DNA from 2 places in the Pseudarthrobacter sp. RHLT1-30-1 genome. Region 1 is predicted to be linked to the other one. Evidence: predicted binding sites of a transcription regulator. Region 1 holds the regulator's gene; the other holds the start of a gene.
What was found. Region 1 encodes LexA, which represses DNA repair genes until DNA is damaged. Its sites were predicted from a motif close to TCGAACANNTGTTCGA; they were not measured.

Region 1 (14,840 bases):
CCTGCTGACAAGCAAACCGGCCTATGTTAGCTTGAAGCCATAATCGGGATTCACTCTTTGGATGCCGACGAATATGTAGGAGGAGTAATGGGCTTTCTAGGCTGGATCATTCTCGGACTCATAGTAGGTGCAATCGTCAAGGCAGTCATGCCTGGCAGGGTCGGCGGCGGCTGGGTCACCAGCCTCGTGCTCGGCGTTGTCGGCGCGGTTGTCGGCGGGTGGATCGGCGACCTGCTGTTCGGCGGCGGCAAGATGGAATTCTGGAACCTCGGTTCCTGGATCCTCGCCATTGTCGGCGGCCTGGTGGTTGCCGGCATTTACGGCGCCATCACGGGACGCAACAAGACCACATAACTGCACACGCCACCGCCCGGCACCCGGGGTGCTGGACGGTGGGCAACGACGGCGGGAGCCCACCATCTGGTGGACCCCCGCCGATTTCTTTGCCCTCTTGCCAGGCGCTCGTTCGGGCTCCCTTGCCGGGCCCTCTTTCGGGCTCCCTTGCCGGCCCTCCCCGCGGACCGGGACCGATTATCGGCGCGGGCTTCCGCTGTCCTGCTGCGAGCGGGCACTGGCGTAAAGGCAGACGGTGGCCGCGGTGCCGAGATTAAGGCTCTCTGCGGCACCGTAGACCGGAACCGCCACGCGGTGGTCCGCGAGGGCAAGTTCTTCCTCCGACAGGCCCTGCGCTTCGTTGCCGAAGAGCCACGCCGTGGGGTTTTCCAGCGCATACTCGGAGTCCAGGGCGGGTGCGCCGAGCCGCCGGGCCGCGTTCTGGTCCTGCAGCCGGTCCAGGTCCAACTGGCCGCGGCCGTCCGCCGCGAGGACTCCGATGCCGCGTTCCTTGCAGCGGGCCACCAGTTCCTCGACCTCGGCGCCGAGCACAACAGGCAGGTGGAAGAGGGATCCCGCCGTCGAGCGCACGGCCTTGGGGTTGTAGATGTCCACGCTGGACGCAGTCAGGACGATGGCGTCCGCGCCGGCCGCGTCGGCGGCACGCAGCACGGTGCCGGCGTTGCCGGGGTCGCGGACCTCGCACAGCACGGCAAGCAGCCGCGGACCGGCGTCGAGCACCTGCTCCAGGCTGACGTCCAGGAAACCGCAGACGGCGAGAATGCCCTGCGGGGTGACGGTGTCCGCCATCGCGGCAAGCACCTCGTCGGTGGCCAGGTAGGCGGTGGTGCCCTCCGCGAGTGTCTCCAGGTCCGGGTGCCGGTCCAGGCAGGACTCGCTCGCGTAGACCTCATAGACGATGCCGGGCTCCCCCGCGGCAATCCTCTTCTGGTGCAGGGCCAGTGCTTCCCGGACCGCCTGCGGTCCCTCCGCCAGGAACTCGCGGCGTTTTAAACGGGCCGGGCGCCCGGCAAGTTGTGCCACCTTCCTCACCCGATCAGCTCGGGGATTGGAAAGTTCTACATCTTGCGGGCGCCCGGTTTCGTTCATATAAGAACCTTAGTGGCTTTTCCAGCCGGTTCTTGAACGAGGCAGTTCGTGCGAACTACGGGAGTACTACTCAGCAGCCTCAGCAGCGGCAGGCTTCTTGGCAGCCGGCTTCTTGGCGGGAGCCTTCTTGGCAGCCGGCTTCTTGGCGGCCGGGGCAGCCTCGGCCTGGACGGCCGGAGCGGACGTGTCGGCGGGCAGCGAGTCCTTGGCGATCTTGACCAGCGCGGCGAAGGCGTTGGCGTCAGAAACGGCAAGCTCGGCCAGCATCCGGCGGTCAACCTCGACCTCAGCGGCCTTGAGGCCCTGGATCAGACGGTTGTAGGTCAGGCCGTTGGCGCGGGAGGCAGCGTTGATGCGCTGGATCCACAGGCGGCGGAAGTCGCCCTTCTTCTTCTTGCGGTCACCGTAGCTGTACACAAACGAGTGCAGCAGCTGCTCTTTGGCCTTGCGGTACAGGCGTGAACGCTGTCCACGGTAGCCCTTGGCGCGCTCAAGAATAACCCGGCGCTTCTTGTGGGCGTTGACCGCCCTCTTCACACGTGCCACGTGCGTACTCCTTAGAAAATCTGATCCCAAGCATCTACTGCCGGAACAACCGGCTGGCCTGAGAAGCCTTTTTGGTAGTTGACTGGTGCCAGGTGGCAACAGTCAGAGAACTTGGAACTTAGATGCCGAGCATCTTCCGGATGACCTTAGCGTCGCCCTTGAAGACGATCTTGTCGCCGGCAAGGCGGCGGGTCAGCCTGGAGGACTTGTGCTCGAGGTAGTGGCGGCGGTTGGCCTGCTGGCGGCGCAGCTTGCCGCTGCCGGTCAGCTTGAAGCGCTTCTTAGCACCACTGTGGGTCTTCATCTTCGGCATGGGAACCGATCTCCTTACGTATCCGCAGACAAGGTCTGCAGTCTTTCGTGCAGCCGTCCCTGCGGGCGGCGTGCTGGTTGCTTACTGCCGGACATTGCTGTCCGGCAGCCTGAACTAGTTGGTCTTCTTGCTTGCCGGCTTGGCGGCGGCCTTCGGGGCCGCCGGCCGTGCAGCAGGCTTCGGCGCCGACGGCCGCGGGATCGGCTTCGGTGCGGCAACCGGCTTCGGTGCAGCCGCCGGAGCGGACTTTTCACCCTCCGGAACCGGCGCCGGTTCCGGAGCCTTGGCGGCAGCCTTGGGCGCTGCGGGCGCCTTGGCTACTGCCGGCCGGGCTGCGGCCTTCGGAGCCTCAGTCTTCGGGGCTTCACGCTTCGGGGCAGCCTTGGGGGCCTCCTGCTTCGGCGTTTCCGTGGCGGGAACCTTGGCAGCCGGGGCTTCCTCGGCCTTGGCCTCGGCGGCCGGGGCCGCAACCACGGCTTCTGCGGTCTTCTCGGCCGGGGCCTCGGGAGCAGCCTCCGCGGCGGGGGCCTCCGTTGCCGGAGTCTCCGTTGCGGTAACTTCAGCTTCGGTTACTTCAGCCTCGGGTTCGGTGCGGACCTGGTAGCCCTCCGGGAGAAGATCGGCGAGCGACTGGGTCAGGGGTGCATCCATCGCGCCGGACGTGTCAACGCGGCTCGTGCCCGAAGCCTTGGCTTCGTTCTCGGCTTTGGCGTCCGCACGCTGCGATGCGCGGCGGGCCTCTGCCTTGGCTTCTGCCTTGTTCTTCAGGGGACCGACCACCATGACCATGTTGCGGCCATCGATCCGCGGGCTGGACTCAACGACGCCGACTTCGGCGACATCGTCAGCGAAGCGCTGGAGCAGACGGATGCCCATCTCGGGGCGCTGCTGCTCACGGCCGCGGAACTGGATCATGGCCTTGACCTTGTCACCGGCGCCAAGGAAGCGGAGCGCGTGGCCGCGCTTCGTCTCGTAGTCGTGGGTGTCGATCTTGAGGCGGAAGCGGATTTCCTTCAGAACCGTGTTGGTCTGGTTCTTCCGGGCTTCGCGTGCCTTGACGGCGGCTTCGTACTTGTACTTGCCGAAGTCCATCAGTTTGCACACCGGAGGCTTGGCCTGCGGTGCAACCTCAACGAGATCAAGATCGGACTCGGCAGCCAAACGCAGGGCATCCTCAATACGGACAACCCCTACTTGCTCGCCTGCAGGGCCGACCAGCCGCACCTCGGGGACGCGGATACGCTCATTGATTCTTGGCTCGCTAATGTTAAGGCTCCTGTGTTCGTGAGGGGTATTCCACCGGCAAAAAGAGAAGGCCCCCAATTGCCGGAGCAATCGAAGGCCTCGAAGATCGGTGCTGCCTGCCTCATGTGAGGCGGCATGCATCCCGCCAGGCTGACGCCCGGGAGGAATGCCCGACCAGGTACCCGGCAACCTTGCTTCTTGCGAAGCTTCCCGAAGGAGAGCGGCTGACGCGGGTGGGAGAGAACTCCGCTTGCTAACTGAAAGTCGATTCTACAGAAGAAATCCCGTCCGGCGCACCTCCATGTCGGGCATGTTGGTTGCTGACGGGTTCCGGCCGCTATTCCGCCGCGATAGATCTGCGGTGACATAAAAACAGGTGGATAACAACTGTGAATACGTGACTACTGTGAAATAACGACATTCAGTCGGTCTGTGTCAAGCTTACCAGCATGAGCACTTCAGATAGTAATTCACACGTTTACGAGCCCGCCAGCGCCCAGGGTGACGTCTCACAGCAGATCCGCGACATTTCCGAGGTGCCCGCAATCGAGGTCATCACCACCGCAGCCGTGCACCTCATGAGCGCCGCCGCCGTGAAGCTTGGCCTCGCCGCCGAGGACAACGCCGAAGAACTCAAGGACCTCGACGAAGCCCGCAAGCTGATCACCGCCCTCGCCGGACTGGTCACCGCCGCAGCGCCCGAAATTGGTTCCCAGCACGCCGGACCGTTGCGCGACGGCCTGCGGTCCCTGCAGCTGGCCTTCCGCGAGGAATCCATTATTCCGGACGCGCCGGGCAAGGGTCCGGGCGAGAAGTACACCGGAGCGGTCAACTAAAAGCACCCCGGGTATTCCGAACAACGCTGCGGCGGGCGGTCCACATTGGTCCGCCCGCCGCCGTCGTTAACGCCCGCAAACCGCTGGGGCTGCGGCGCCCGTCAGGCAGCAGCGAGGCGCCGCCGGCGGCGGTGCTGCAGCAGGAGTCCGACGAGGCACAGCAGCACCCCGCCCACTCCCACGGCCACAAATCCGGACGAGGCACCGATGCTGTCGATGAAGACCCCGGCGAGCGGCGCGCCGAAGGCGACGCCGCCGGTGAGCGCCGAGCCATACCAGCCAATCGCTTCACCGCGGCGTCTCTCGTCCACAAGTTCGGCGACCTTCTCGGAGGCCGCGGACAGCACCGGGGCACACAACAGGCCCGGCAGCAGCGAGAGCAGGCTGAGAGTCCACGTGTCCTGCGCGAAAGCCATCGGAATGGTCAGGGCCGACATGCCCAGGAGCAGCAGGATCGGCGAAATCGGCCGGTGCATGGCGCCGTAGATCAGTCCACCGACGACCGAGGCCCCGCACCAGAAAATGAACACCAGTCCGATCTCGGCCTGGTGGCCGCCGGTTTCGAGCGACGCGACGATCCCGACGTCGCTGCCACTGAGGATCATGCCGGCCCCGGCAGCGACAGCGAAGACGGCAGCCACGGCCGGGGTGAACCATCTGAAGTTGTGGATCACCCGGTGCCGCAGCCCGGCCGCCACACGGCGGCGTTCACCCGACGCAGCGAGCGGGGCGAACTCGGCAGCGGCTTCCTGCAGGTGCGCCGGCGCAGCGGCGACGACGGCGACCTCGGCGGCTTCCTGCTGGCTTGCCTCAAACTCTGCCTCGGACACTGCATCGGACTCAAGGCCAGACTCGGCGCTGCGGGTCGGCGGGTTGAACCACATCAGGAAGAGCCCTGACACCGAGGTGGCGATGCCGACGACGGTCAGCCCCAGGACCGAGTATCCGGCGGTCGCGACCAGGGCGCCGGCGGCGGGGCCCATCATAAAGACCAGCTCCGTGGAGATGGCGTCAAGGGCAAAGGCTGTCCGGCGCTGCTCCCGCGTGGCGAGGATGCCGAGGGATTGGCGCACCACACTGAAGATCGGCAGCGTCAGCAGTCCGCCGACGAACACCAGCGGCAGCAGCAGTTCGTAGGACACATGCGGCACAACCGACCAGATGACCGTCTCTGAGATGACCGACGGGATGAGGGCACGCCGCAGGCCCACCGTATCGACCCGTCGGCCGCGCCAGGGCGCACCGACGGCAATGCCAATGGTCATCACGGCGGCAGCGGCACCCGCGGCCGCGTAGCCCTGGCCGAGCGTCAGCACTATGTGCAGGGTCAGCAGGACCCCCGCCGCGGAGTGCGGTATGCGGGCAACCATGCCGATGAGCAGGAGCCGCCTGATTGGCCGAACGGCCAGCAGCTCCCGGTACAGCGCGAAGTTCACGGACTACATCCCTCTGGTACTTGCCGGCGGCAGCACCGGGATCTCCCCCCGCGGGCCGTCAGCTACTGTGCTGCGCGCTGCAATTTGACCTCGATCGAGTCAACCCGCTCAGCAAATACTTCATTCCGCGCCCAGGCATCGTTGAGGCCGGACACGATGGACTGGACGCCGGCGGCGTCGAGCCCGTCTTCAAGGTAGAGCAGTACCCGGAGTTCCGGGCCGGCGCCTCCGCCCGGCAGCGGCGTTCCATCGGCTGCCAGCGAGGCGACTCCACCGCCTGGATGAATTTCTACACGCCGGACCGCGGGAAAGCCAGCGGCGGCCCCGCCGAGGCTCCCGGCGAGCTCGGGATCAGCATATGACGGCGTCCAGTCCCGCTGCTGCGCCAGGGCCCACACCGCGGGGCGGCGCACAACAAAGGTCACCGGGGAGCCGGGGTCGAGCACGAGCAGTTCCGCGCCCTCAGCGACCGCGGAGAGGGCCGCTCGGGCAGCGTAGACAGCCACCGGGCGGGCCGCGGGGTGCCAGGCTTCGAGCGCGGCGGCCGAGGTGAACACGGGCATGGCTGTCCGGCCGTCCGGGGCCTTGAGCGTCACCAGGGCCATGTCGGCCTGTTTGTCGGCCTGCAGCCCGCCGGCGCCTTCGGCTTCCTCGGCGAGGGTGGCGAGGATTGGCACAAAAACCCGTGCCGTGGCCAGCGCTGCCACCACCGCGGCCTCGTCGCCGGTCCCGGACGCGAGGGCAGCCAGGGCGGCGAGGTAGCCGCCGTCGGCAGCGCCGTCGTCGTCCTCGAAGTTGTGGATCCTGGCGTCGTCGCCGGTGAGGCTGCGCCCGGCCCAGGGCTGGCCCGCCGAGTCGGCTGCTCCCCCGGCGCCGGCGAGGGCAGCGGCGATATGGCCGGGCAGCTGGCGCTGCGGGGCTGGGCTGTCGGCGGCGCTGTTGCCGGCCGGCTGGGGTTCCATGCTGTGGACCGGCTAGCGGCGGCCGGCGACGTCGAGGGCCTCGGGCAGGGTGAAGTTGCCGTTGTAGAGGGCCTTGCCGACGATGGCGCCCTCGACGCCGAGCGGCACGAGGGAGCGCAGGACCTTGAGGTCGTCGAGGCTGGAAATCCCGCCGGAGGCGACGACCGGCTTGCCGGTCTTCTCCACCATCTGGCGCAGCAGTTCCACGTTGGGTCCCTGGAGCGTGCCGTCCTTGGTGACGTCCGTGACGACATAGCGGGAGCAGCCGGCCTCTTCGAGGCGTGCGAGGACGTCCCAGAGGTCCCCGCCTTCCTTGGTCCAGCCGCGGCCGGCGAGGGTGGTGCCGCGGACGTCCAGCCCGACGGCGATTTTGTCGCCGAACCGCTCGATCACTCGTGCGGTCCATTCCGGGTTCTCCAGGGCTGCCGTGCCCAGGTTCACGCGGGCCACGCCCAGGTCGAGGGCCTTCTCGAGCGACTCGTCGTCACGCAGGCCGCCGGAGAGCTCCACCTTGATGTCGAGCCGGCCGACCACTTCGCGGAGCAGGTCAGCGTTGGAGCCCCGGCCGAAGGCGGCGTCGAGGTCGACGAGGTGGACCCATTCGGCCCCCTGTTGCTGCCAGTTGAGCGCCGCTTCGAGGGGAGTGCCGTAGCTGGTCTCGCTGCCGGCCTCACCCTGGACGAGACGGACGGCCTGGCCGTTGACGACGTCGACGGCGGGCAGCAGCTCCAGCACGGGCAGCGGGGTTTCGGTGGTCATCGTGGATCCTCAGCTCTTAGGGACGGCTCTTTTGGGGACGGCAGGGGGTTGCGGCGGTGGTGGCGCTGCAGTGCGGCGGTGCAATGCGTCAGGCGGCGGGCAGTGTCAGGAGGTAGGCCGCGAGCAGCGCCATGCCGGCGAGGACGTAGAACACAACCTGGATCCAGCGCGGGCTCTTCTGCTGGCGGAAGGACAGCCCGCCGCCGACCAGCAGGCCGGCCAGGCCCATCAGCACTATGGACCACATTCAGGCGGTCCCGGCTCGGCTGCGCAGGCCGTCGACCCAGTTTCGCAGCAGCCGTGCGCCGGCGTCGCCGGACTTCTCGGGGTGGAATTGCGTGGCGGACAACGGGCCGTTTTCCACGGCCGCGATGAACGGGGCGCCGTGCTCCGACCAGGTGACAAGCGGTGCGGTCATCCGCGGCTGGATCACGTCGAAGTCCCACTTCTGGACACCGTAGGAGTGGACGAAGTAGAAGCGCTCGTCCTCGACACCGGCGAAGAGCCTGGAACCTTCCGGAGCGGACACCGTGTTCCAGCCCATGTGCGGTACGACGTCAGCCGGGAGGAGTTCCACCTTGCCGGGCCACTCCCCCATCCCTTCGGATTCGGTGCCGTGTTCGACGCCGGCTTCGAACAGGACCTGCAGTCCCACGCAAATGGCCAGGACGGGACGGCCCCCGGCGACGCGGCGGCCGATCATGCGGACCGCGTCGACTGCTTTGAGTTCACGCATCACGGTTTCGAATGCACCGACCCCGGGGACCACCAGGCCGTCGGCGTTCAGCACGTCCTCCGGCTTGGAGCTGAGGATCACTTCGGCGCCGGCGCGTTCCAGGGCGCGGACGGCGGAGCGGATGTTGCCGGAGCCGTAGTCCAGGACCGTGACGGTGGGTTTGCCTTCGGGCGATGCCAGCTTCCGGCCAGCGTCGGGGTCGATGATCGCGCCGTCCTTCAGCACCTTGCCGGTCACAGCGCACCCTTGGTCGACGGAATGCCCTTGACGCGGGGGTCCGGTTCGACCGCGGCGCGCAGGGCGCGGGCGAACGCCTTGAACTGGGCCTCGACGATGTGGTGCGGATCCCGGCCGGCGGTCACGTTCATGTGCAGGCAGATTCCGGCGTGCAACGTGATCGCCTCGAAAACGTGGCGGGTCAGCGAACCGGTGAAGTGTCCGCCGATCAGGTGGTACTCCTGGCCGGCCGGCTCGCCGCCGTGCACGAGGTACGGGCGGCCGGAGACGTCGACGACGGCGTGCGCGAGGGCCTCGTCAAGCGGAACGGTGGCTTCGCCGAACCGCCGGATACCCGCCTTGTTCCCGAGCGCGGTGCGCAGAACCTCGCCGAAGGTGATGGCAACGTCCTCGACCGTGTGGTGGACGTCAATGTGCGTGTCGCCGGTGGCCTTGACCGTCATGTCGATCAGGGAGTGCTTGCTCAGTGCGGTCAGCATGTGGTCGTAGAAGGGCACCGAGGTGCTGATGTCCGAGACGCCGGTGCCGTCCAGGTTGATCTCAACCAGCACCGATGACTCGCTGGTGGTCCGTTCCATGCGTGCGGTCCGGCCCTCGGCAGCGGTTGATCCGGTGTTGCTCATGTGCGTGTCCTTTGGATGACGACGGTGCCCGCCGTGCAGGCAGGGTGGATGTCCTGGGGTTAAGTCTAGGCGGGCTGTACGGCGCGGCCGGCCAGGATCTGCTCGAGGGCTTCGAGGAAGGCTGTGGTTTCCGTCTCAGTCCCGGCGGTAACGCGCAAGTGCCCCGGAATGCCGACGTCCCGGATCAGCACGCCAGCGTCGAGCAGGCCCTGCCAGACCTCGTGCGGATTGTCCAGGCCGCCGAAGAAGACGTAGTTGGAGTCGGACGCCGCCGGTTTGAGGCCCATCCGCTGGAGTTCGGAGACAATCCTGTCGCGCTGGCGTTTGATGTCCTCGACGTCGGCCATCAGCGCGACCCGGTGGTGCAGGGCGGCCAGGGCGGTCGCCTGGGTGATGGCGGAGAGGTGGTACGGGAGCCGGACCAGGCGCAGGGCATCCGTCACTTCGGGCGCTGCCGCCATGTAGCCCACCCGGGCGCCGGCGAGGGCGAAGGCCTTGCTCATGGTGCGCGAGACGATCAGGCGTTCCCGGCCGGGCAGCAGGGACAGGGCGCTGGGCGTGCCGTCGTGGGCGAACTCGTGGTACGCCTCGTCGACGATCACGATGGTCCGGCTGGCTTCGCCTGCCTCGTAGACAGCCTCCACAACGTCCAGGCCAAGCCCGGTGCCGGTGGGGTTGTTCGGGGAGCAGAGGAAAACGATGTTCGGTCCGGCGTCGCGGACCTGGCGGGCGGCAGACGCCGCGCTCAGCCCGTAGTCCGCGGTGCGGGTCCCGGCGAGGTACCCGGTGTCCGTGCCGGCCGCGAGCAGCGGGTACATCGAGTAGGTGGGAGGGAAGCCCATGACGGTCCGGCCCGGTCCGCCGAACGCCTGGAGGATCTGCTGGAGAACCTCGTTGGAGCCGTTCGCGGCCCAGATATTCTCTGCGCCCAGTCCGTGCCCGAGGTATTCGGCCAGGGCTGTGCGGAGTTCCGTGAACTCGCGGTCCGGATAGCGGTTCAGGCCGACCGCGGCAATCGTGACGGCTTCGGTAATGGCGGCACGCACATCGGCCGGGACACCATGGGTGTTCTCATTCACGTTGAGCAAAATGGGGACGTCCAGCTGCGGGGCGCCATACGGCGTCAGGCCCCGCAGATTCGTCCGGAGGGGAAGTCGGTTCAGGCGCTCTAACTGGTCAGTCACTTTCCTAGTTTAAGTGAGATCGCTGCGGGCGCTGAAACTGTGACGGATTCCCGGAGCTAGCTGGACGGAATGAAAAGCGCCTGGCCCGGCACGACCCGGGCGGCGTCCAGGTTGTTCAGCTGGACGATGTCGGCGACCACATCGCGCGGATCCCGCTCCGGCGCGACGGCCTCGGCGATGGCCCACAGTGACTCGCCGGGCTGAACCGTCACGGACACGGTGGGCGTCAGTGACAGATCGGCGGCCGACTCCGCGGCCTTGGCCGGGGCGTTGAGGAAGCCACTGAGGGACAGGATGAGCGCGGCCAGTATGATCAGTGGCACTCCGATGAAGACGATGCGTCCCCGCCGGGTGAGGCGCAGCGGCGCCTGCTTGGCCCGCGCGCCGCGGCCGGCCAAGCCGGGCCGGCCGTCGGAGGCCTGACCGCCGGCGGAAGGGAGCTGGGCCAGGGAACGCCGCTGGCCCTCCGATGCACCGCCGTCGGGGCGGCCGTAGTTGCCGAACGCGTCGCGGCCGAAAGTGTCGTGAAATGCGCTTGATGCTGACATGAACTGAGCCCTCCTGGACCATACTGTGCCGCCCGGCGTACTCCACATACGCGCCGCCAACCGGCCTAACCTTCGAACAAAGAACCGAACGTTGTGCTGAGTCCGAACGGTGTCCAACTAGAACACATATTCGAATCGTGCCTGCTCTGTTTTAGCACTTATTAACGAACATTGTCGAGACTCGCTAGAACAAATGTTTGAAAAAGCTGTGTGGCTGGCCTACGTTTGAGTCAAAGAACAACCACTTCTGCAGTTGATCAGCAGGGTCTGACATTTCATCTCAGGCCGGAAGTTCCCGGCAGCCGCAGCCACGGCGGCCGGGCGGAACGGAAAGGCGTTGGCGAACATGGCAGCACAAGCCACAGGCGGCAGGGCCACCCAGCGGAGCCCGCAGGCAGCCCGGCCACCCAAGAGCCTCACCGTCCGGCAGAAGAAGATCCTGGAGACCATCCAGCGGTCCGTAACGGACAACGGATACCCGCCGTCCATGCGGGAGATCGGTGACACCGTCGGCCTCGCCAGCCTGTCCAGCGTCACCCACCAGCTCTCACAGCTGGAGAAGCTCGGTTACCTGCGCCGGGATCCCAAGCGTCCCCGGGCCATGGAAGTCCTGATGCCCCTGACGCTCGATGAGGGCACCTCCAAGGTTTCCGGGATCGAGAAGTCCAGTGGCCTGCGCACGGTCGGCGGCTTGTCGGTTTCCGAGCTGGCCAGTGCCACCGACACGGCCATGGTGCCGCTGGTCGGCCGGATCGCCGCCGGCGGTCCGATCCTGGCCGACCAGGTCGTCGAGGACATCATGCCGCTGCCGCGCCAGCTCGTGGGCCACGGCGAGCTCTTTATGCTCAAAGTCGCGGGTGACTCGATGATCGATGCGGCCATCTGCGACGGCGACTGGGTCGTTGTCCGCCGGCAGGGCGACGCCCTCAACGGTGACATTGTTGCAGCACTGCTGGACGACGAGGCAACCGTCAAGACGTTCCGCCAGCGCGACGGCCATACCTGGCTGCTGCCCCAGAACACGCAGTACGAGCCCATCCTCGGCGATCACGCCGTCATCATGGGCAAGGTCGTCTCGGTCCTGCGCTCCCTTTAGGCGGCACGGACCTGCTCGTCCGCGGCTGGAACGACTGGCGGGTCCGCGGCAGCACGGAACCGCGCGTCGGCGCCAGAAAAATGGGCCCCGCCGGCATCGGACGGGGCCCTTCGCGTTCCTTCCCGGCGGTGGCTAGGCGGCCGGCTGTCCTGCTTCCTTGGCAAGCCGCTCCAGGGCCGCGACGGCGACCGCCGGATCTGTCGTCGGCCAGAACGGCGGCAGGGCTGCGCGGAGGAATCCCCCGTAGCGCTCGGTGGAAAGCCGCGAGTCCAGCACGGCCACCACTCCCCGGTCCGTCGTCGTGCGGATCAGCCGGCCGGCGCCCTGCGCCAGGCGGATGGCTGCATGGGTCGCCGAAACGCTCATGAAGCCGTTGCCGCCGGCCTGGGCCACCGCGCGGGACCGGGCGGTCATGAGGGGATCATCTGGCCGCGGGAAGGGAATCCGGTCGATTACCACGAGGCGGCAGGAGTCCCCGGGCACGTCGACACCCTGCCACAGGGACATGGTGCCGAACAGGCAGGTGTCGGGTTCGTCGGCGAACTGCTTCACCAGCGCCGTCATGGTCGAATCGCCCTGGCAGAGGATGCTCATGTCCAGCCGGGGCCGCATGGCCTCGGCGGCCTCCTCGGCCGCGCGCCGCGAGGAGAACAGACACAGGGCTCCCCCGTCGGAGGCCCGGATCAGCTTCTCCAGCTCGTCGAGGGCTTCCGGGGACACACCGCGCCCGGGCTTGGGCAGGTGCCTGGCAACATACAGAATGCCCTGTTTCGGGTATTCGAAGGGCGAGCCGACGTCGACACCGGTCCAGCTGGGTGCACCCGGCCCGACCAGGCCAAGGCCGCCCGCGGCCGGTTCGAAAGCGGACCCGATCGCCAGGGTCGCCGAGGTCAGGATGACGGTGTGGTCCGCGAACAGTCCTTCGCGGAGCCGGCCTGCGACGCTGAGCGGGGCGATGTTGATCAGTGCCGGCGCGGACTCGTCGGGCTGGGCGTAGCCCTGCTGCGGGTCAAACGTGCTGTTGCGGGAAAACCAGACCACTTCGCGGTTCTCGCGGGCGGCGAGCAGCCGTTCGCAGAGTTCCAGGATCACCATGAGGCGGGAGCGCGCGAGCTGGCGGCCGCCGTCGGCGGTATTGGCACTGTCCCCCTTGGAATCCGAGAGCGCGGCGCGGCAGGCGTCCCGCAGCTGGTCCACACAGTCCAGTTGTTCGGTGTTGAGGCCGTTGGGCATGAGGCCGCTGGGTACCCCCTCAATGGCAAGTTCGAGGTGGGAGGCGGCGTTGTTCAGGGCGTCCACGGTGATGCCGGTGTTCTTCCGGGCCCCGGACGCGGCGGCGTGGACCATCGCGACGGAGAGCTGGCCGGACACGGCACCGGTCACCCGGTCCTGCAGTTCATGGGCTTCATCGACCACCACAACGTCGTAGTCCGGCAGCACGGCGAGGCCCTCGAAGGCGCTGACGGCCAGCATCGCGTGGTTGGTGACAACGACGTCGGCGTCCGCGGCGTTCGCCCGGGCCAGTTCGCTGAAGCATTCGGCCGCCAGCGGGCACTTCTGCGCGCCCAGGCACTCCATCGAGGTCACCGAGACCTGCCGCCAGGCACGGTCCGTGACCCCGGGAAGGAGCTCGTCCCGGTCCCCCGTCCGGGTGTCCTCGGCCCATTCACGCAACCGGACGACTTCCTTGCCGAGCTGCGACGACGGGCCGCCCATGGCCGCGGCGAAATGCGGCACGGAGGTGTCCTCGCCGAGCGAGAAGAGCTGGCCTTCGGACGGTTCTTCGGAGGGGAAACCGCCGTCGAGCTTGTGGCGGCACACGTAGTTGGAGCGGCCCTTGACGAGGGCGACCTTGACCGGCCGGTCAAGCGCCGGGGTGATGGTCTTCAGCAGCCGGGGCAGGTCACGGCCGACGATCTGGGTCTGCAGGGCCAGGGTGGCGGTGGAGACCAGGGTGGGCTTGTCACTGACGAGTGAATGGGCGATCAGCGGGATCAGGTAGGCAAGGGACTTGCCGGTTCCGGTGCCGGCCTGGACCAGCAGGTGGTCGCCGCTGTCGATCGCGTGCGCCACCTGCCGGGCCATCTCGTGCTGGCCGTCGCGGCTCTGGCCGCCCATGCCGGACACGGCGCGGTCGAGGAGTTCAATGACGAACTCCTCGCCGGCCGGGCCGCCTTTCTTTGCTGAACGCCTGACGGCGGGTTTTGTCCCCGCGTCCTTGGATCCTGCGTCATTGGATCCCGCGTTGTCGGTCCCGGCCCGACCGGTGCCGGCGGGTTCAGCGGCTGCAATGTCCACCGCTGCCGGGCCCTCCGCTGCCATGTCTACCGCTCCCGGATCCTCCCCTGCCGGGCCGCCGGTGTCCGCCCCGGTCCCCGCTGCGTCAGTCATTGCTGATGAACGAATCCAGTTCAGCGGCGAATCCTTCGCGCACCATCACGACGGCACGGGTGCCCGCTTCCTCGTGGTCGAGGCTGAGGATCTCGGCGTCGGTTTCGTGCAGCTTGCTGAGCAGGTCCCCGCGGTTGTACGGGATCATCAGTTCCAGCTTCACGCTGGGCCGCGGGATGCCCTCACTGATCGCCTTGAGCAGTTCCGGGATGCCTTCGCCGGTGCGGGCCGAGACCACCACATGGCGCGGTTCACGCTGCTTGAGCCGTTCGATCACGAAGGGGTCCGCGGCGTCGGCCTTGTTCAGGACGATGATTTCCGGCACCTTGCGTGCATCGACCTCGCTGAACACCTGGCGGACGGCGGCGATCTGGCCTTCGGGATCCGGGTGCGAGACGTCCACGACGTGCAGGATCAGGTCTGCGTCGGCAACCTCTTCCAGGGTGGAGCGGAACGCCTCCACGAGCTGGGTGGGCAGCGAACGG
Region 2 (14,840 bases), on a different contig from region 1:
CGCTTCCGGCTCAGGCAGCATCGGGACGCGCGAAAGCTGATCGACCAGACGGTCGCCGCGTGGCGGCGCTGGTCCTCAGGGCTGGACTGTCAGGGCTCCCAGGCGGAGCTGATGAAGCGCTCGGCGCTGACACTCAAGCTCCTGGACCATGCGGAGACGGGCGCCATCATGGCGGCCGCGACGTCGTCGTTGCCGGAGTGGCCCGGCGCACCGCGGAACTGGGACTCTACCGCTACACCTGGGTGCGGGACGCGTCGTTCTCGAACTATGTGTTCAGGCGCATCGGCGACCCCAGCGACGCGGACGTCTTCCTCGCGTGGGTGCTGACCAACGTTGAACGGGATGGCGCACCCCATGTGATGTATGCGCTGGATGGCTCCCAGCCACCGGAAGAGGTCCAGGACCCGCTGCTGCGCGGGTACCGCGGCTCGGCCCCGGTCCGGTGGGGGAACGGTGCCGTCCACCAGCTCCAGCACGACCAGTGGTCGATCAGCGGCGGACACGTGGACCGCCGGCTGTGGGCAGCCCTCGTCCCCATCGTGGTGCTGGCCATCGCCCGGTGGCGGACCCCGGACAGCGGACCCTGGGAAATACGCTCAGAGGGACGCACTTTCACGTACTCCGCGGCGCTGTGCTACGTGGCCGTTGACCGCGCCATTCAGATCGCCCGAAAGCAGGGCCTCTCGTACCCGGGAGGGAGATGGGAAGCCGCCGCCGAGACCATTCGCGACGCGGCGCTGACCGAGTCGTGGAACTCCGAACGTCGGACCTTCACCGAGAACCTCGGCGGCAGCGGCGGCCTCGACGCGGCGCTGTTGACGCTGCCCGTGCGCAATGTCATTGCTTTTGACGATCCACGGATGGCCGCGACCACGAAGGCGATTTCGGAAGGGCTCGACGCCGGAAACGGTCTGCTCTTCCGGTACCGCCCCGAAATGTCCCCGGACGGGTTTCCTGGCACCGAGGGCGCTTTCCTGCTTTGCAGCTTCTGGCTGGTGGACAACCTGGCCGGACAGGGCAGGATCGATGAGGCCTATGCGTTGTACGAAGCCCTCTGAGGCCGCGCGAACCCGCTCGGCCTGCTGCCGGAACAAATCCATCCGGACAGGGGCGAGTTCCTGGGGAACTTTCCGCAGGCCTTCAGCCACGTCGGTGTCCTCGCCAGCGGACTGCGCCTGCTGAAAGCCGGACGGCGGGCCGCCTCACGAAGCTGAACGGCGGCAAAGCCTGAAGGCCCGGCTCCCGCATGCGGGAGCCGGGCCTTCGCCGGCCGAATGTGAAGGGGTGCGGCCGTCAGCTCATGCAGTCAGCGCAGTACGAGTGGCCGGCCTTCTCGCGGGCGAGCTGCGAGCGGTGCCGGACCAGAAAGCATGAGTAGCAAGTGAACTCGTCTTCCTTCTGCGGAATGACGGTGACCGTCAGTTCCTCGCCGGAGAGGTCGGCGCCGGGCAGTTCCACGCCTTCAGAGGTGTCCGCCTCGTCGAGCTCACGGGTTACGCTGCGGGCGTCCGGCGCGTTCGCGGAGCGCAGGGCCTCGAGGGAGGCGTTGCGTGATTCCGCAACGTCGGATCGGACTTCGTCATAGTCGGTTGCCACCTGGTTGATTCTCGATTCCGTTGTTCTGGGTTTCCCGGAATTGAACGGTACAGCATTCGTCCGTTAATTTGCTGGGTGTATGGCACGCGGGCGGAGTGACACTCACGACACCGCCGGGAATGGCGCCAGGTCCCGGCGGCCGTCCCCGGACCCGTAGCTGTTCGATGATCTTCGTCCGGATTTCACATGCCGTTCATGACGCGGTCCTAGGCTGGTGCTTTAGCACCGCCCGCCCGAAAGGATCCAAGATGGCCGATATCGCTGCAGTACTCGGAAGGCTCACGCCGGACGAACTTGATGGCCTCCGGGCGCTTGGCCCGGCGGGACATCTGCCCAGACAGCTTACCGACGCCCTCGACCGCGCTGCTGGCGGTCCGGGTGCCGGACGCGGCTACTACGTTCCCACCGGCAGTGTCAGTGCCACCGGTGGACCCCACTTTGTGTTGCGCAGCGACGTCTCCGGCTGGCTTTTCGGGCCTGCTCCCCAAGTAGCGCAGGCACATGGGGACGTGCACGGGGGCCTCTAGAAAATCCGCCGGCGCTGTGAAACCGGGGGACCGCCGGAGCAGACCCTCCCTCTTACGCCGGGACGGTCACCCGGATGGCGATCGGATCCATCGGCTGGCCGGCGGCATACTGGCCATCGAAGAGTTCGGACCCTTCCGGGGAAATGACCACGTCAACATGGTCCCAGACCAGGGATCCGTCGGCGTCGCGGGGCTTCGTCGGGCTGAGGAAGCCGACGGCGGTACGGTCCTGCCCGCCGCCGTCGCCCGTGCTGATCGAGAGTACCCCGCTGCCACTCGTGAAGGTGATCCAGGGATCCAGCAGCCGGACCAGCAGCATGCCGTGGTGGCCGGCGAGCCGGACGTCCCCGCGGAAGCGCAGTACTCCAGTTCCGCGCGCGACGTCGTAGTCGGACGCGTCGGGGCTGAAACAGAACAAGGAAGGTTTGGTCACCGTTGCGCCGCCCGCCGCCGACACGGAACCGTCCGGCAGGCTGGTGATGTAGTCGATAAAGCTGCGCTTGATGCCCCAGCTCAGGCCCAGCGGAGGCAGCGGATCGGGTGAAGCGGACGCTGGGTTCACGTAGGTTCTCCTGTGACTGAAAGGCGGGACTCCTCCGAGCCTAGCGGCGGATCGCCTGCCGGTTGCACTCGCACCCCGAAGACGTGACATCCGGCGTAGTTCTCTGAGGGCGTAGGGAGCCCCGGACTACGCCGAAGGGGCTGGTGGTTGACTTAGATAAGTACCAGTTCAGGAGGTGCGCTGTGGCCACTGCAATCAGCCGGGTCCCTGACCCCGAGGCATCCGAGGATCCCCTCGATTCCTATTCCGAAACGGTAATCCGCGTTGCCGCGGCCGTGACACCGCACGTGGCCGCCCTCGAGGTGACCGGCACCGGCCGGAACGGCCGATTCCGCACGGGCGCCGGTTCCGCCGTCCTGTTCACTTCGGACGGTTACCTGCTCACCAACGCCCATGTGGTGGGCGCAGCCCGGAGCGGCAGTGCGGTGTACGCCGACGGGACCCGGACGGCCGTGGAAGTTATCGGCGCGGACCCGCTTTCGGATCTGGCGGTTGTGCGCGGCAAGGCCCCGACGGCGACGCCGGCGGCACTTGGCGATGCGGAGTCGCTCAGGGTGGGACAGCTGGTGATTGCGGTCGGGAACCCCTTGGGGCTCTCAGGCTCCGTGACCGCGGGCGTGGTTAGCGGACTGGGCCGTTCCATTCCCGTCTGGTCCGGACGAAACCGCCGCATCATCGAGGACGTTATTCAGACCGACGCGGCACTGAACCCGGGCAGTTCCGGTGGTGCGCTTGCGGACGCGCGGGGCAGGATCGTCGGCATCAACACGGCGGTTGCGGGCGCAGGACTCGGCCTGGCGGTTCCGGTCAACGCCACGTCCCGGCGGATCATCGCGGCGCTGCTCAAGGACGGCCGCGTCCGGCGCGCCTATCTGGGGCTGGTCAACACCCCCATCCAACTGCAGCCCAGCTCCGTGGTCCGGACCGGACACCGCGAAGGGCTCCTGGTGGTGGAGGTACTGAGCAATTCGCCCGCCGAGCGGGCCGGACTTCTGGCCGGCGACGTGCTCCTCCGGGTGGGCGAAAAGGCCGTGTCCAATGCCGAGAGTCTGCAAAAGCTGCTGTTTGCCGAGGCAATTGGCGTGCCACTGGAGCTGGCAGTGCTGCGTGACGGAACCGAAATCCGGGTTCTCACGGTTCCTGAAGAGATGAACGACCGGTGACGGGGGCGAACGGTGAGGGGGCGCTGCCGTGAAAAACGTGGCGGAACGCGGCAATGACCTCAGCGTTCGTTCAAATGGGTTTATCCGGAATCCGCCCAGCAATAGGGCATTACTCGATGCCGTTCTTTTCCTTGGGGTGCTGCTACCTGAGCCGCGGGGCAGGTACGCACATAACTTCCGGGGAACACTTGGTGCAGCTTCCGGAGGTACCCGACTTTCCGCTTGGTTAAGGAGCGGGTAGCTCCTTTGCTTGTTGCCTCCCGTTTTGCGTGTCACGGTTTCCATAGAAAGCCGGTTGGAAGTGGGTCTCAGTACTTTTCTCTAATTCTTTCCGGCTCTCCGAAAAGCAGGTTAGGAATTCGGTGGGAAAATCGGAGATCAACGTGGAAAATTTGGGTGGCCTTGAGTCGGGAATTTCGGTCCGGCTGTTCGGAACGTTCGAGGTCCGGCGGAATGGCGAAGTGCTCACGGCGGCGGACATGGGCGGCCGCAAGCCCCGCCACATTCTGGAAATTCTCTTGCTGAGCCTGGGAACCCCTGTGTCCAAAACGCGCCTCGTGGAGCTCCTATGGGGACCACATGCCAGCGACGGCGCCATCGCCACCCTGGAGAGCTACGTCAGCGGCATCCGCAGGGCGATCCAGCCCGGCAACACCAAGCAGGGCCCGCTGCGCACCGCGAACAGCGGCTACGTCATGGACCCGCAACTCGTGGACCTGGACCTCTCGGCCTTCCGCCGGCTGGTCCGTACCGCCCGGCAGGCCCCGCCGGCCGAGGCGCATCGCCTTTCCCTGCAGGCGCTGGAGCTGGCGGCCGAGCCTCTGCTGGGCTTTGAGCTCGTGGCTGATTGGGCAGAGGAAGTGCGGGCCCAGCATGCTGCCGAGAAAGTCGCAGCCCAGATTCTGGCGGCCGAAACCGCGGCCTTTCTCGACAAACCCGCGTTGGCTATTTCGCTGGCGCGGACCGCCGTCCAGACTGAGCCGCTGAACGAACGAGCGTGGACGATTCTGGTCACCGGTTACGAGCAGGCCAGCCTTCCGGTCGAGGGGCTGTCCGCCTATGAGCGTTGCCGCCGATTGTTCGACCGCGACCTGGGCTGTGCACCGGGGCCGGCCCTGCAGGCCGCCCACCTCAGGCTGCTGCGGCAGCGCGCTGAGGGCAATACCGAACTCTCGGAGGTCCTGGCAGCGCTGCTTTACCTGGGCGAGCGGCTGCATGGCCCCAAAAGCACGGAGCTGGCCGCGGAGGAATCCCGGCGCCTGCAGGAGAATGCCGGCCGGGTCCTCGACTCGTTCCTGCAGCAGGCGCTGGCCGCTGTCTGACGCCGGGATGGACCACTACCATTTCGGCGCTGGCTCGCCCCTCGGCAGTCATGCGGCTTTTACGACCAGGAGCTCGGCCCAGTGCGTTGTGTAGCGGGGGGAAAGCATGTCGCGCTTCATGCTCCAGTCCGCCCCGCCCCGGATACCAGCGTGGCCCAGCCCGATTGAACCCCGGCCGTACCTCCGGCTGACATCCTCCAGCAGCGGGCCGATGCCGCGTTCCTCGTGCGGATTCTCAAAAACCGCCAATGGTGCCTGGTTGCCGGTGGGGCGCAGGTCGGTGACCATGATCCCGGCGCGGACGTACTTGACGCCGTCGTCGATCCGGGGGAGCAGGGCATACGCCGCCCTCGCCAGGAGGACCGGGTCGGCGGTGGGCATCGGCAACGGAACGCACACCGAGGGATATGAGCTCGCCTGCGGGTTGAAGTAGGACGTGGCGGCGAACGCCGTCAGCACCTTCGCCTGCAGCCCGTGCCTGGCCAGACGGGCACTGGCCTGCTGGGCGTAGACGCCGAGCACCTGCCGCAGCCCTGCGCCGCTGGTTATTGGCGTGGCGAAGGAGCGGCTGAAGATCAGTTGGTCGCGGCCGATCCGTTCCTCTTCGAGGAGGACGCACGGGGTTCCCCGGAGTTCCAGGACCGTGCGCATCAGCACCACGGAGAAGCGGTCCCTGATCCTGACCGGGTCGGCCCGGGCGAGGTCGAGGATGGAGTGGATTCCCTGCCCGTTCAGCCGCTTGGTCAGCCGCGCCGCGACACCTCAGAGTTCAGCCACGGACAGCCCGGCCATGAGCTTCTCCCGCTGGCTGGCGGGGACGGCATCCCAGTGGCAGACGCCGTCGAAGGAGGGATTGTGTTTCGCCCACTTGTTGGCCAGTTTCGCCAGCGTCTTGGTCTCTGCGATCCCAACGCAGACAGGGACGCCGACGTTCCTCCGCACGGCCGTCTTCATGGTGTGGCCCAGCTGCCGCAGCTCTTCGGGCGTGCCGCTGACGCCCAGGAAGGCCTCGTCGATGCTGTAGACCTCCAGCCAGGCCGAGTAGCGGCCGAGGAGTTCCATCACGCGGGCGCTGATGTCCCCGTACAGCTCGTAGTTGCTGGAGCGGGCCACGAGCCCCCATTCCTTCGCCCGGGGTGCGAGCTTGAACCAGGGCTCGCCGAGGGCGATTCCGAGTGCCTTTGCCTCGGGGGAGCGGGTGACTGCGCAGCCGTCGTTGTTGGAGAGGACGATCAGCGGGCGGCCCTCCAGGAAGGGTCGAAGGCGCGCTCGGCGCTGGCGTAGAAGCAGTTCACATCAACGAGGGCGACGGTGCCCCGGTGAGGCAGGGCCCTGGACCTAGACATGGTGCAGGCAGCGGGTCGCGACCCCCCAGATGACCAGGTCCGACAGGGCGGCGACCCTGATGTCCGGGTAGCGGGGGTTGTCAGCCTGAAGCACGACCCCCGTCGCCGTCAGACGCAGCCTTTTGACGGTGAGTTCGCCGTCCAGGACGGCCACCACCACGCAGCCGTCGCGGGGCTCGAGGGCCCGGTTGACGATCAGTTCGTCGCCGTCGCTGATCCCGGCGCTCTCCATGGAGTCGCCGGAGACCCTGACGACGTAGGTGCTCGTGATGTCCTTGATGAGGTGCTCGTTGAGGTCGATGCGCCCGTCAAAGTAGTCCTGGGCCGGGGAGGGGTAGCCCGCGGCGACCGGCACCGGCGAGATCAGAACCGACAGCAGAGAAGTGCCCGCATCTATCACGCGGGGCCCGATGATAACGCCCACCACACACCTTTATTCGAATATATGTTCGATAGATTAAGTGTAGCTCCCGGCGCCGACAACCGACACACTTTGTGGAGCTGCTTGGCCGCGGGGGTGCCGATGCGCAAGAAGCGGGACTGCGGGATCAGGCGGCCTCATAAGGGGGCGGAAGAGGGTGACCCCCACTCCGGGTTGTGCAACACGATTCCATTTTCCCGCCGCGCGACCTGAAGCGGAGCCTGAAGGTACCGTTCCATCCGCGCCCGTTCCTGGTCCGCGGCCGGCCTCCTGATGGGTGGACTTGGCCACCCCTGAGCGGGCGGCGCTGGATCCGGCATCGCAGGCGTCCGGCACGTTGCCGCCTGCAGCAGCGACAGAGGGCATTCCGGCGTCGGCGTCATCGCCCTTCGGTTGGAAGGCATCTGTAGCGTCCCTTTTGACGCCGGGAGACAATTTTCAGGGTGCGGACAAGCTGACGAAATACTCCTGCTGGACCGGCCGGCGGCCCAGTCTCTGTGCCGTGCGCAGCGAGGGCAAGTTCCCCGCGTGGATGTGGCCCCAGACGGTGTCCGCACCCGAACGTTGACCGGACAAGAACGAGGATTGCACCGCCAGAGCGAGGCCCTTGCCACGCAGACGTTTTGTGAGGAACACTTCCAGCATGCAAACGGCACGCCGGCCAAAGAGCGGAGCGATTGTGGCAGCCGCCAATCCCGCAAAGCCGTGGTGGTCCCGGAGCAACATCAAGAGGCCCTGGTCCGCCGCTTCTTGGAGCCCTGCCTGCTCGGATTCCGAGACGAACGTGGCAATCCCCGGCACATCGGACCGCCACGCTCGATGTTCGCGCTGGTAATCAGCAAAAGCGGCAGCCGCCGAGTCTGGCCAGGAGATTGTCACAACCCCGGTCGGGCCCCGTCCGTCAGCCCTTGCCGCCCGGCCCAGGGACCCGGCCATGACTGTTGCCCAGTTTTCCACCGAGGGTAGATCAAGGCCGGGTTCCTCCCAGAACGTAAAGCCACGCACTCCGGCGCCGGAGTAAGCCTCGGCTACCTGGGCGGCCAGTGCATCCACCGCCTCGGCGTCGTTCACCCGGGCACTAGTTTTGACCGCCACGAACGGAAAGTCCGGAGCGAGGTTGCGGTATCTGAGCCCCGAAACGACGGTCCGGTCCTCGCCGGCTTCAAGTAGCCGCTCGGTTAAGTTCCACGTGCTGACGTTGACTCCCAGCCGGGCCATCCTTGCAGCCACGACGTCCGGTGACGCAAGAGCGGCGAGGGATCCGACGTCGTCGATCTCGGCTTGCGCCGCGTCCCCGGCGTCGTAACCAGCGGGAAGGTATTCCAGCACCGGGCGGCCGAATGCGGCGAGCTGGTGCTCCGGGAGTCCAAAAGGGTTCATTGGCCCCAAGGCTACGCGAGCGGGCCACCGGCAGGACGCCCCAGGCGCCTGCCCCCACGTACCGGAGCCGGCGTGCTCAGTCGCGGTCTGGAGATTCGCCTTCATGGGTCGCTACTGCCCTCCGCTGGGGCACCAACATTGCGCAGGGTACTTCCCAGCTGGATGAACACGCGTGTCGCGCGTTCCCGTTCGAGTCCGGCCTCGACTACCAGCCGGTAGGAAGTAGGGAATCCTACGGGCTGGAACTGGTTTCGAAGTCCAGAATGCCTTCCCCGCGCAGCTGACCGAGTCGGCTGACTACGGGCGGTCGGGCTTCTACCGGGCAGGACAGGGCAGTCAGCCGAGGGGAGAGGACGTCCACAAGGCAGCCCATCACCGCGAACTCCTGCACCAGGGGATACCACGCTGCCCCATCATCAGGGTCGCGCAGAAAAAATCTGAAGGTGTGGTTACTGCCCTTACGGGCCACTCCTGTCGCTACCAAAGGTCCTTCTGCTGATTTGATAAAAGTAACGCGGTCACCCAGATTGAGGTCATATGCGTACGCCGGTACGCCAAGGACGGTGAGGGTACCGTCACGCTCCAGCCGGCCGTTCAACCCTTCCCAGTACGTGACGCCGTCGGGCTCTTTCGGCAGCGCAAACCAGATGGTCTCGTTGGCGGCCGTTGCGTCTGGCCACGGTTCCAGGTTGCCGGCTTTCCAGTGGGCGACCCGACTCGGGTGGAGGCGATACTCATCCATTTTCTGAGCCTAACGGGAGTGCCGTCCCGGCCACATACACTGCCGCAGTGTTTCCACCGGCCCACGGCAGTCCTTCACCTCACGACAAGACGGAACGAGGGCATCCACCCGTTGAGCTTGCATGCCTGTTCGTCCTCACCATTGAAGACTCGGCGGAGAGCCGCCGGCCGGCACGTCATCGTCGACGTCGCCGCGGGTGGCCCGGAAGCTGCCCGCCCCTCGCTTAGGGGGTCCTGCAAGGTTTGGTTCGGACCGGCGGCGAATCCGTCGAGGGAGATGGTCAGGTCGCACCCGACTCGGCTCATGCGCCCATCATGCCACCACTCGCCCGTCCGGGTCCGGCCTAAAAAGCCTCTCCGGGACGGACGACACTCGCGGCAGTGAAGTTAGCTTCATCACGTAGTGCGTTTTCGACAAATACCGGGTTGCGAAGCGCCGCATAATTGACATGAATCCGGCGGACTTTCCCCACCGCCAGGCATGAGGAGGGTCCATGAAAATCTGGAATTTTGTGAAGAGCACTATCAGCAACGAGTACTTTCCCGCTGCGGCGGTGTTGGCTGGCGTGATCCTGTTCTGGGGCCTCGGGTTCTTCGGCGGACTGTCCTTGTTAAGCAACCACCAGTCGCTGCTGACCACTCTGACCTGGTTGCTGTTCGTCTACGCCGCCGCCGTGCTCACGCCACTGGCGGGACTGCTTGCCGTAGTGGACCTCTCGCGCCGCTGGTTGCGGAACCGGGCGACGGGCGAGCCCCGCTCAGCCGGGACCGCCTAGGCCCCCGGACGGCCTATTCGAACCGGGACGGATCGCCCATGCCGCGGCGGACGACTTCCGCCACGCCGCTGGAGTAGTCGATCACTGTGGTCGGCTCGGCGCCGCAGTCGCCGGAGTCAATCACAGCGTCCACCACGTGCTCAAGCCGTTCCTTGATTTCCCAGCCCTGGGTCAGCGGTTCCTCCTCATCCGGCAGCAACAGAGTGCTGGAGAGCAGCGGCTCGCCCAGTTCGGCCAGCAACGCCTGGACCACCGCGTTGTCCGGAATGCGCACACCCACGGTCTTCTTCTTCGGGTGCAGCAGCCGCTTCGGGACTTCCTTGGTCGCCGGCAGGATAAACGTGTAACTGCCCGGCGTGACTGCCTTGATGCTGCGGAACACATCGTTATCAATCTGCACAAACTGGCCCAACTGGGCGAAGTCCTTGCAGACCAGGGTGAAGTGGTGCTTGGAATCCAGCTGGCGGATGGTCCGGATCCGGTCCAGCGCCTCCTTGTTCCCCAGTTGCGCACCGAGCGCGTAGCAGGAATCCGTGGGGTAGGCGATCAGCCCGCCGGAACGGACGATTTCCACCGCCTGGCTGATAGAGCGCGCCTGGGGGTTTTCGGGGTGAACATCGAAATATCTCGCCATGGCACGAGCTTACGCCCGACGGCGGGGTGGACCCCCAAGGGCCCCAACGATGCCACCCGCATGGCGTCAATTCGGCAGGCTTTGTGGTGGCTCGCGGCCCTGACGAGGTAAAATGGCTGTGGCCCTCGTCCGCAACAGTCCGGCGAAGGGCTCCGGTGATTTCCTCCGAGGCCCCCTTGGCGGCAGCGGACGCCACGGTATTGAAACGGTATCCGTCATCATGGCCGGCGCATGTTCGGCGCGGTAATTGTGGATTCCTGTCCGTGTGCACTTTGAAGCGGCCATCAGGGTTCCCGCCTAGAAACAGCCGGGCATATTGCACGTCTCTTACCGTCCACCCGGAATTGACGGGCAACCAATGAAAGAGAGCTTATTTGTGGTGGATTTCATTTCCGGCCGGCTCAATCAAATACTGTTCGCCGGCTGGCAGCACTTCAGCCTGGTAGCACAATGTTTGATCCTGGCCACCGTCCTGGCTGTGGCCCTCGCTGTTCTGGTCTACCGGAATAAGAAGTTGGTCTCGGTTGCGAACTCGGTCTCCGCGGTTGGACTGACCATCCCGTCTTTCGCGCTGATCGGGCTGCTGGTCGCGCCCTTCGGATTCGGAGTCATTCCGGCCGTCATTGTGGTGGCCTTCTATGCCACGCTTCCCATCCTCCGCAACGCCGTCGTCGGCCTGTCCGGCATCAGCCCGGCCGTCGTCGAGGCCGCCCGGGGGATCGGCATGAGCCGTTTCCGCACGCTGCTGCGCGTGGAACTCCCGATGGCCTGGCCGATCATCCTCGCCGGTGTGCGCGTGTCCGCGCAAATGGTGATGGGTGTGGCAGCCATCACCGCCTATGCCCTGGGCCCAGGGCTGGGCGGTTTCATCTTCTCCGGACTCTCCCGGCTGGGTGGCGCCAATTCGTTCGAATCGGTGGTGACCGGGGTCGTCGGCGTCGTCGTTCTTGCCGTCATCCTTGATCTCCTTCTCGTCGGCCTCGGCCGGCTGACAACCCCGCGAGGTATCCGTGTCTGAATCTGCCCCCACAACCACTCCCGAACAGCTGCGGCACGCCGAAGGAATCACCGGGGCCAGCATCCTGCTCGACAAGGTCACCAAGCGCTACCCTGGTCAGGCCAAGCCCGCTGTGGACGGCCTGACCCTCGAAATTCCGGCGGGAAAAATGGTGATGTTCGTTGGCCCGTCCGGCTGCGGTAAAACCACGACGCTGAAAATGATCAACCGGCTCATCGAGCCCACCGAGGGACGGATCGTTCTCAACGGCGAGGACGTCACGAAGAAGGACGGCGACCAGCTCCGGCGGAAAATTGGCTACGTCATCCAGGCCGGCGGACTTTTCCCCCATATGACGGTGGCGGCCAACATCGCCATCGTCCCGAAGATGCTGGGGTGGGACAAGGAACGCATCGCCGCCCGCGTCGACGAGCTCCTCGAGCTGGTGTCGCTGGACCCCGGTGTCTACCGGAACCGGTTCCCGAAAGAGCTGTCCGGCGGTCAGCAGCAACGCGTTGGAGTGGCCCGCGCGCTCGCTGCCGACCCTCCCGTGCTCCTCATGGACGAGCCGTTTGGCGCGGTGGATCCGATCACCCGGCAGCGGCTGCAGGACGAATTGCTGCAGATCCAGGCAGACCTGCAGAAAACGATTGTCTGCGTGACGCACGACTTTGATGAGGCGGTCAAACTCGGTGACTGGATCGCAATCTTTGACGAGGGCGCCCGGCTGGTCCAGTACGACACACCGGAGCGGATCCTCGGGGACCCGGCGAACGAATTCGTCGAGAACTTCATCGGCTCGGGCGCGGGGCTCAAGCAGCTGACGTTGACCCGGGTCGGCGACGCACCGCTCGCCGAGGCGATCACGGCCCGGCCCGGCGAGGCTGCGGCCGACGTCCTGGAGCGCATCAAAACGGCAGGCCACGGTCACGCCGTCGTCGTGGATGAACGTCAACGGCCGCTTCAGTGGCTGTCGCGCCGCCAGCTGAGCCGCCTGCAAACGATTAGCCCGGCACTCGACCCGAAGCTGCCCGTGGTGGGCAGCCGGGCGACGCTCAACGACGCGCTGGACACCATGCTGGTTTCCAGCGCCGGTGCCGCCCTCGTGACCGGCCGAAGGGAGGCCTTCGAGGGCGTTATCGACGTCCAGACCGTGATGGCGGCTATCACCAAGGCCCACGAGGCGGCGGCGTTGGATTCGCTGGATGCCCCGGTGGGAACCAACACCGGCACCATCCCTGCAGCCGCGGTCCCCTCCGACCCGCCGGCCGCCAGCGAAGGACGGCCCGGACAATGAGGCACGCCGGGCAGGGCCCCCAGACCGCAGGCGGTCCCGGCCATGGTCCCGCCGGGGACGCGCAGCCGGGCGCTCGGCCGCCGGCCACTGACGGGCCGGTCACCGACGCGCTCGATACTGAGGCGCTCGACGCCGAGTCGGCAGTGGGGGCCGATGCCGTCATCGACGCCGGCACCGGCCAGCGCTCCTGGCGCGCCCTGTTCTATCAGCTGCTGGGCATCTTCGCCGTGCTCCTTGGTCTCGTTGGATGGCTGCTCCTGGCGGACCTGTCGCCTGCGGAACTGACGACCCTGGCACCCGCAGCCCTGTGGGACCACACGCTGGAACATCTGCAACTGACGCTGTTGGCGGCCGTGATCGTGCTGGCCGTGGCCGTCCCGCTCGGAATCGCGCTGACCCGCAAGAGCCTGCGCTTCCTGAGCGGTCCGGTGCTGGTCCTCGCGAACGTCGGCCAGGCCGCGCCCTCCATCGGGCTCGTTGTGCTGCTGGCGTTCTGGCTGGGATTCGGCTTCTGGGCCGCCGTGATTGCACTCGTCCTGTACGGGCTCCTGCCGGTGCTGCGGAACACCATGGTGGGCCTGCAGCACGTGGACCAGCGGCTCGTGGAAGCCGGCCGCGGAATGGGCATGACCGCCGCCGCGGTGCTGTTCAAGGTGGAACTGCCGATGGCTGTCCCCATCATGCTCGCCGGGATCCGGACGGCGCTGGTGCTGCTGGTGGGGACCGCGGCTCTCGCAACGTTCATCAACGGAGGCGGCCTGGGGATTCTGATCACCACGGGGGTCCAGCTCAATCTGCCGGCCGTCCTGGTCGTCGGATCCCTGCTGGTTGCCCTGCTGGCGCTGTTTATCGACTGGGTTGGACGGGTCGTTGAACACGTGGCCCGTCCGAAGGGACTGTAGATGCACTTTCTTGAATCAAACGGAACAACCGGAGCCACGCGGACAAAATGGCGGGAAAACCGGCGGCCGCGGGCGCGTATCGGTGCACTTGCCACGGCGCTGGCAGCGGTGACCCTGCTGACCGGCTGCGGCCTGGCACCGGCCGCATCGTACGTCCCTGAGGCAGGGCCGGGCACCATCCGGCCCATTGCTGGTGCGGCCGGTTCGGAGGTGACCGTCACCGGACGGAACAACACTGAGGGACTGATTCTGGGCAAAATGGCGGTACTCGCCGCCAAAGCGGCCGGGTTCACCGTCTCGGACCTGACAAACGTCCCCGGCAGCCAGCCCACCCGATCGCTCATGCTTGCCGGGAAAGCGGACATCATCTGGGAGTACACGGGCACCGCCTGGCTGTCGTTCATGGGGCACCCGTCCGGCATCCCGGAGCAGGACGCACAGTGGCAGGCGGTGCACGACGAGGACCTGGCCAACGGCCTGACCTGGGGCGCCAAGGCTCCGCTGAACAACACCTACGCGCTCGCCGTGACGAATGAAACCGCCGCGCAGTACGGGCTCAGCACCCTGTCCGACATCGCCAAACTGCCGGTTGACCAGCGGACGTTCTGCGTCGAGCCGGAGTTCAACTCCCGGCCCGACGGCTTCGGACCGATGCTCAAGCATTACGGCCTGGACCGGGGTTCCGATTCCGGCGTGCCGGAGCGCAACATCGGCCTGTACGACGTCGGCGCCGTCTACAGTGCCACGGACAACGGTGTGTGTACCCTCGGCGAGGTTTTCGCCACGGACGGCCGGATTGATGCGCTGGGCCTGACAGTGCTCACCGACGACAAGAAGTTCTTCCCCGCCTATAACGTCGCGCCGGTGTTCTATTCCGAGACCTTGGCTGCGCACCCGGAGCTGGAAGGGATCTTCGCGCAGATTTCGCCGCTGCTGGACGACACCACCATGCGGGGCCTCAACCTGAAGGTCGACGTCGACGGCCAGGAACCTGCCGATGTCGCCTTCGACTGGATGAAGGAGCAGGGGTTCCTGACCGGAGCGCCCTAGGCGGGATCAGATAGTCTCCAGCCCCGCGGCGGTGTAGGCCTCCTGAGCCGCGGCGGCGGTCAGGAAGGAAAGCAGCGCCGCGGCGTCGGAGGTGTTCCGGGCGGAGACGGCGATCGCGGCGGAGAA

Region 2: a site for LexA is predicted at 6,954-6,969, ahead of AC50YM_RS08090 (LexA family protein). Genes of this name have one in related genera too.

What each region holds. Positions count from the first base shown of each region.
Region 1 is NZ_JBWZCG010000020.1:41,986-56,825, forward strand. It holds gene AC50YM_RS14465 (GlsB/YeaQ/YmgE family stress response membrane protein) at 88-354, shown strand; gene AC50YM_RS14470 (TrmH family RNA methyltransferase) at 532-1,443, opposite strand; gene rplT (50S ribosomal protein L20) at 1,510-1,989, opposite strand; gene rpmI (50S ribosomal protein L35) at 2,108-2,302, opposite strand; gene infC (translation initiation factor IF-3) at 2,417-3,526, opposite strand; gene AC50YM_RS14490 (DUF1844 domain-containing protein) at 3,997-4,383, shown strand; gene AC50YM_RS14495 (MFS transporter) at 4,485-5,819, opposite strand; gene AC50YM_RS14500 (SseB family protein) at 5,882-6,781, opposite strand; gene priA (bifunctional 1-(5-phosphoribosyl)-5-((5-phosphoribosylamino)methylideneamino)imidazole-4-carboxamide isomerase/phosphoribosylanthranilate isomerase PriA) at 6,794-7,540, opposite strand; gene AC50YM_RS14510 (hypothetical protein) at 7,629-7,787, opposite strand; gene hisH (imidazole glycerol phosphate synthase subunit HisH) at 7,788-8,513, opposite strand; gene hisB (imidazoleglycerol-phosphate dehydratase HisB) at 8,510-9,136, opposite strand; gene AC50YM_RS14525 (histidinol-phosphate transaminase) at 9,202-10,320, opposite strand; gene AC50YM_RS14530 (LysM peptidoglycan-binding domain-containing protein) at 10,377-10,868, opposite strand; gene lexA (transcriptional repressor LexA) at 11,215-11,964, shown strand; gene AC50YM_RS14540 (ATP-dependent DNA helicase) at 12,097-14,355, opposite strand; gene hflX (GTPase HflX) at 14,348-14,840, opposite strand, start outside.
Region 2 is NZ_JBWZCG010000008.1:60,716-75,555, forward strand. It holds gene AC50YM_RS08050 (trehalase-like domain-containing protein) at 1-327, shown strand, start outside; partial or broken gene AC50YM_RS08055 (glycoside hydrolase family 15 protein) at 243-1,214, shown strand; gene AC50YM_RS08060 (DUF4193 domain-containing protein) at 1,294-1,596, opposite strand; gene AC50YM_RS08065 (hypothetical protein) at 1,845-2,123, shown strand; gene AC50YM_RS08070 (HtaA domain-containing protein) at 2,176-2,685, opposite strand; gene AC50YM_RS08075 (S1C family serine protease) at 2,868-3,848, shown strand; gene AC50YM_RS08080 (AfsR/SARP family transcriptional regulator) at 4,211-5,170, shown strand; partial or broken gene AC50YM_RS08085 (Y-family DNA polymerase) at 5,219-6,516, opposite strand; gene AC50YM_RS08090 (LexA family protein) at 6,509-6,940, opposite strand; gene AC50YM_RS08095 (hypothetical protein) at 7,376-8,317, opposite strand; gene AC50YM_RS08100 (tetratricopeptide repeat protein) at 8,419-8,643, opposite strand; gene AC50YM_RS08105 (DUF4265 domain-containing protein) at 8,550-9,059, opposite strand; gene AC50YM_RS08110 (hypothetical protein) at 9,553-9,834, shown strand; gene AC50YM_RS08115 (L-threonylcarbamoyladenylate synthase) at 9,848-10,468, opposite strand; gene AC50YM_RS08120 (ABC transporter permease) at 10,827-11,486, shown strand; gene AC50YM_RS08125 (ATP-binding cassette domain-containing protein) at 11,479-12,762, shown strand; gene AC50YM_RS08130 (ABC transporter permease) at 12,759-13,664, shown strand; gene AC50YM_RS08135 (glycine betaine ABC transporter substrate-binding protein) at 13,665-14,714, shown strand; gene AC50YM_RS08140 (molybdate ABC transporter substrate-binding protein) at 14,721-14,840, opposite strand, start outside.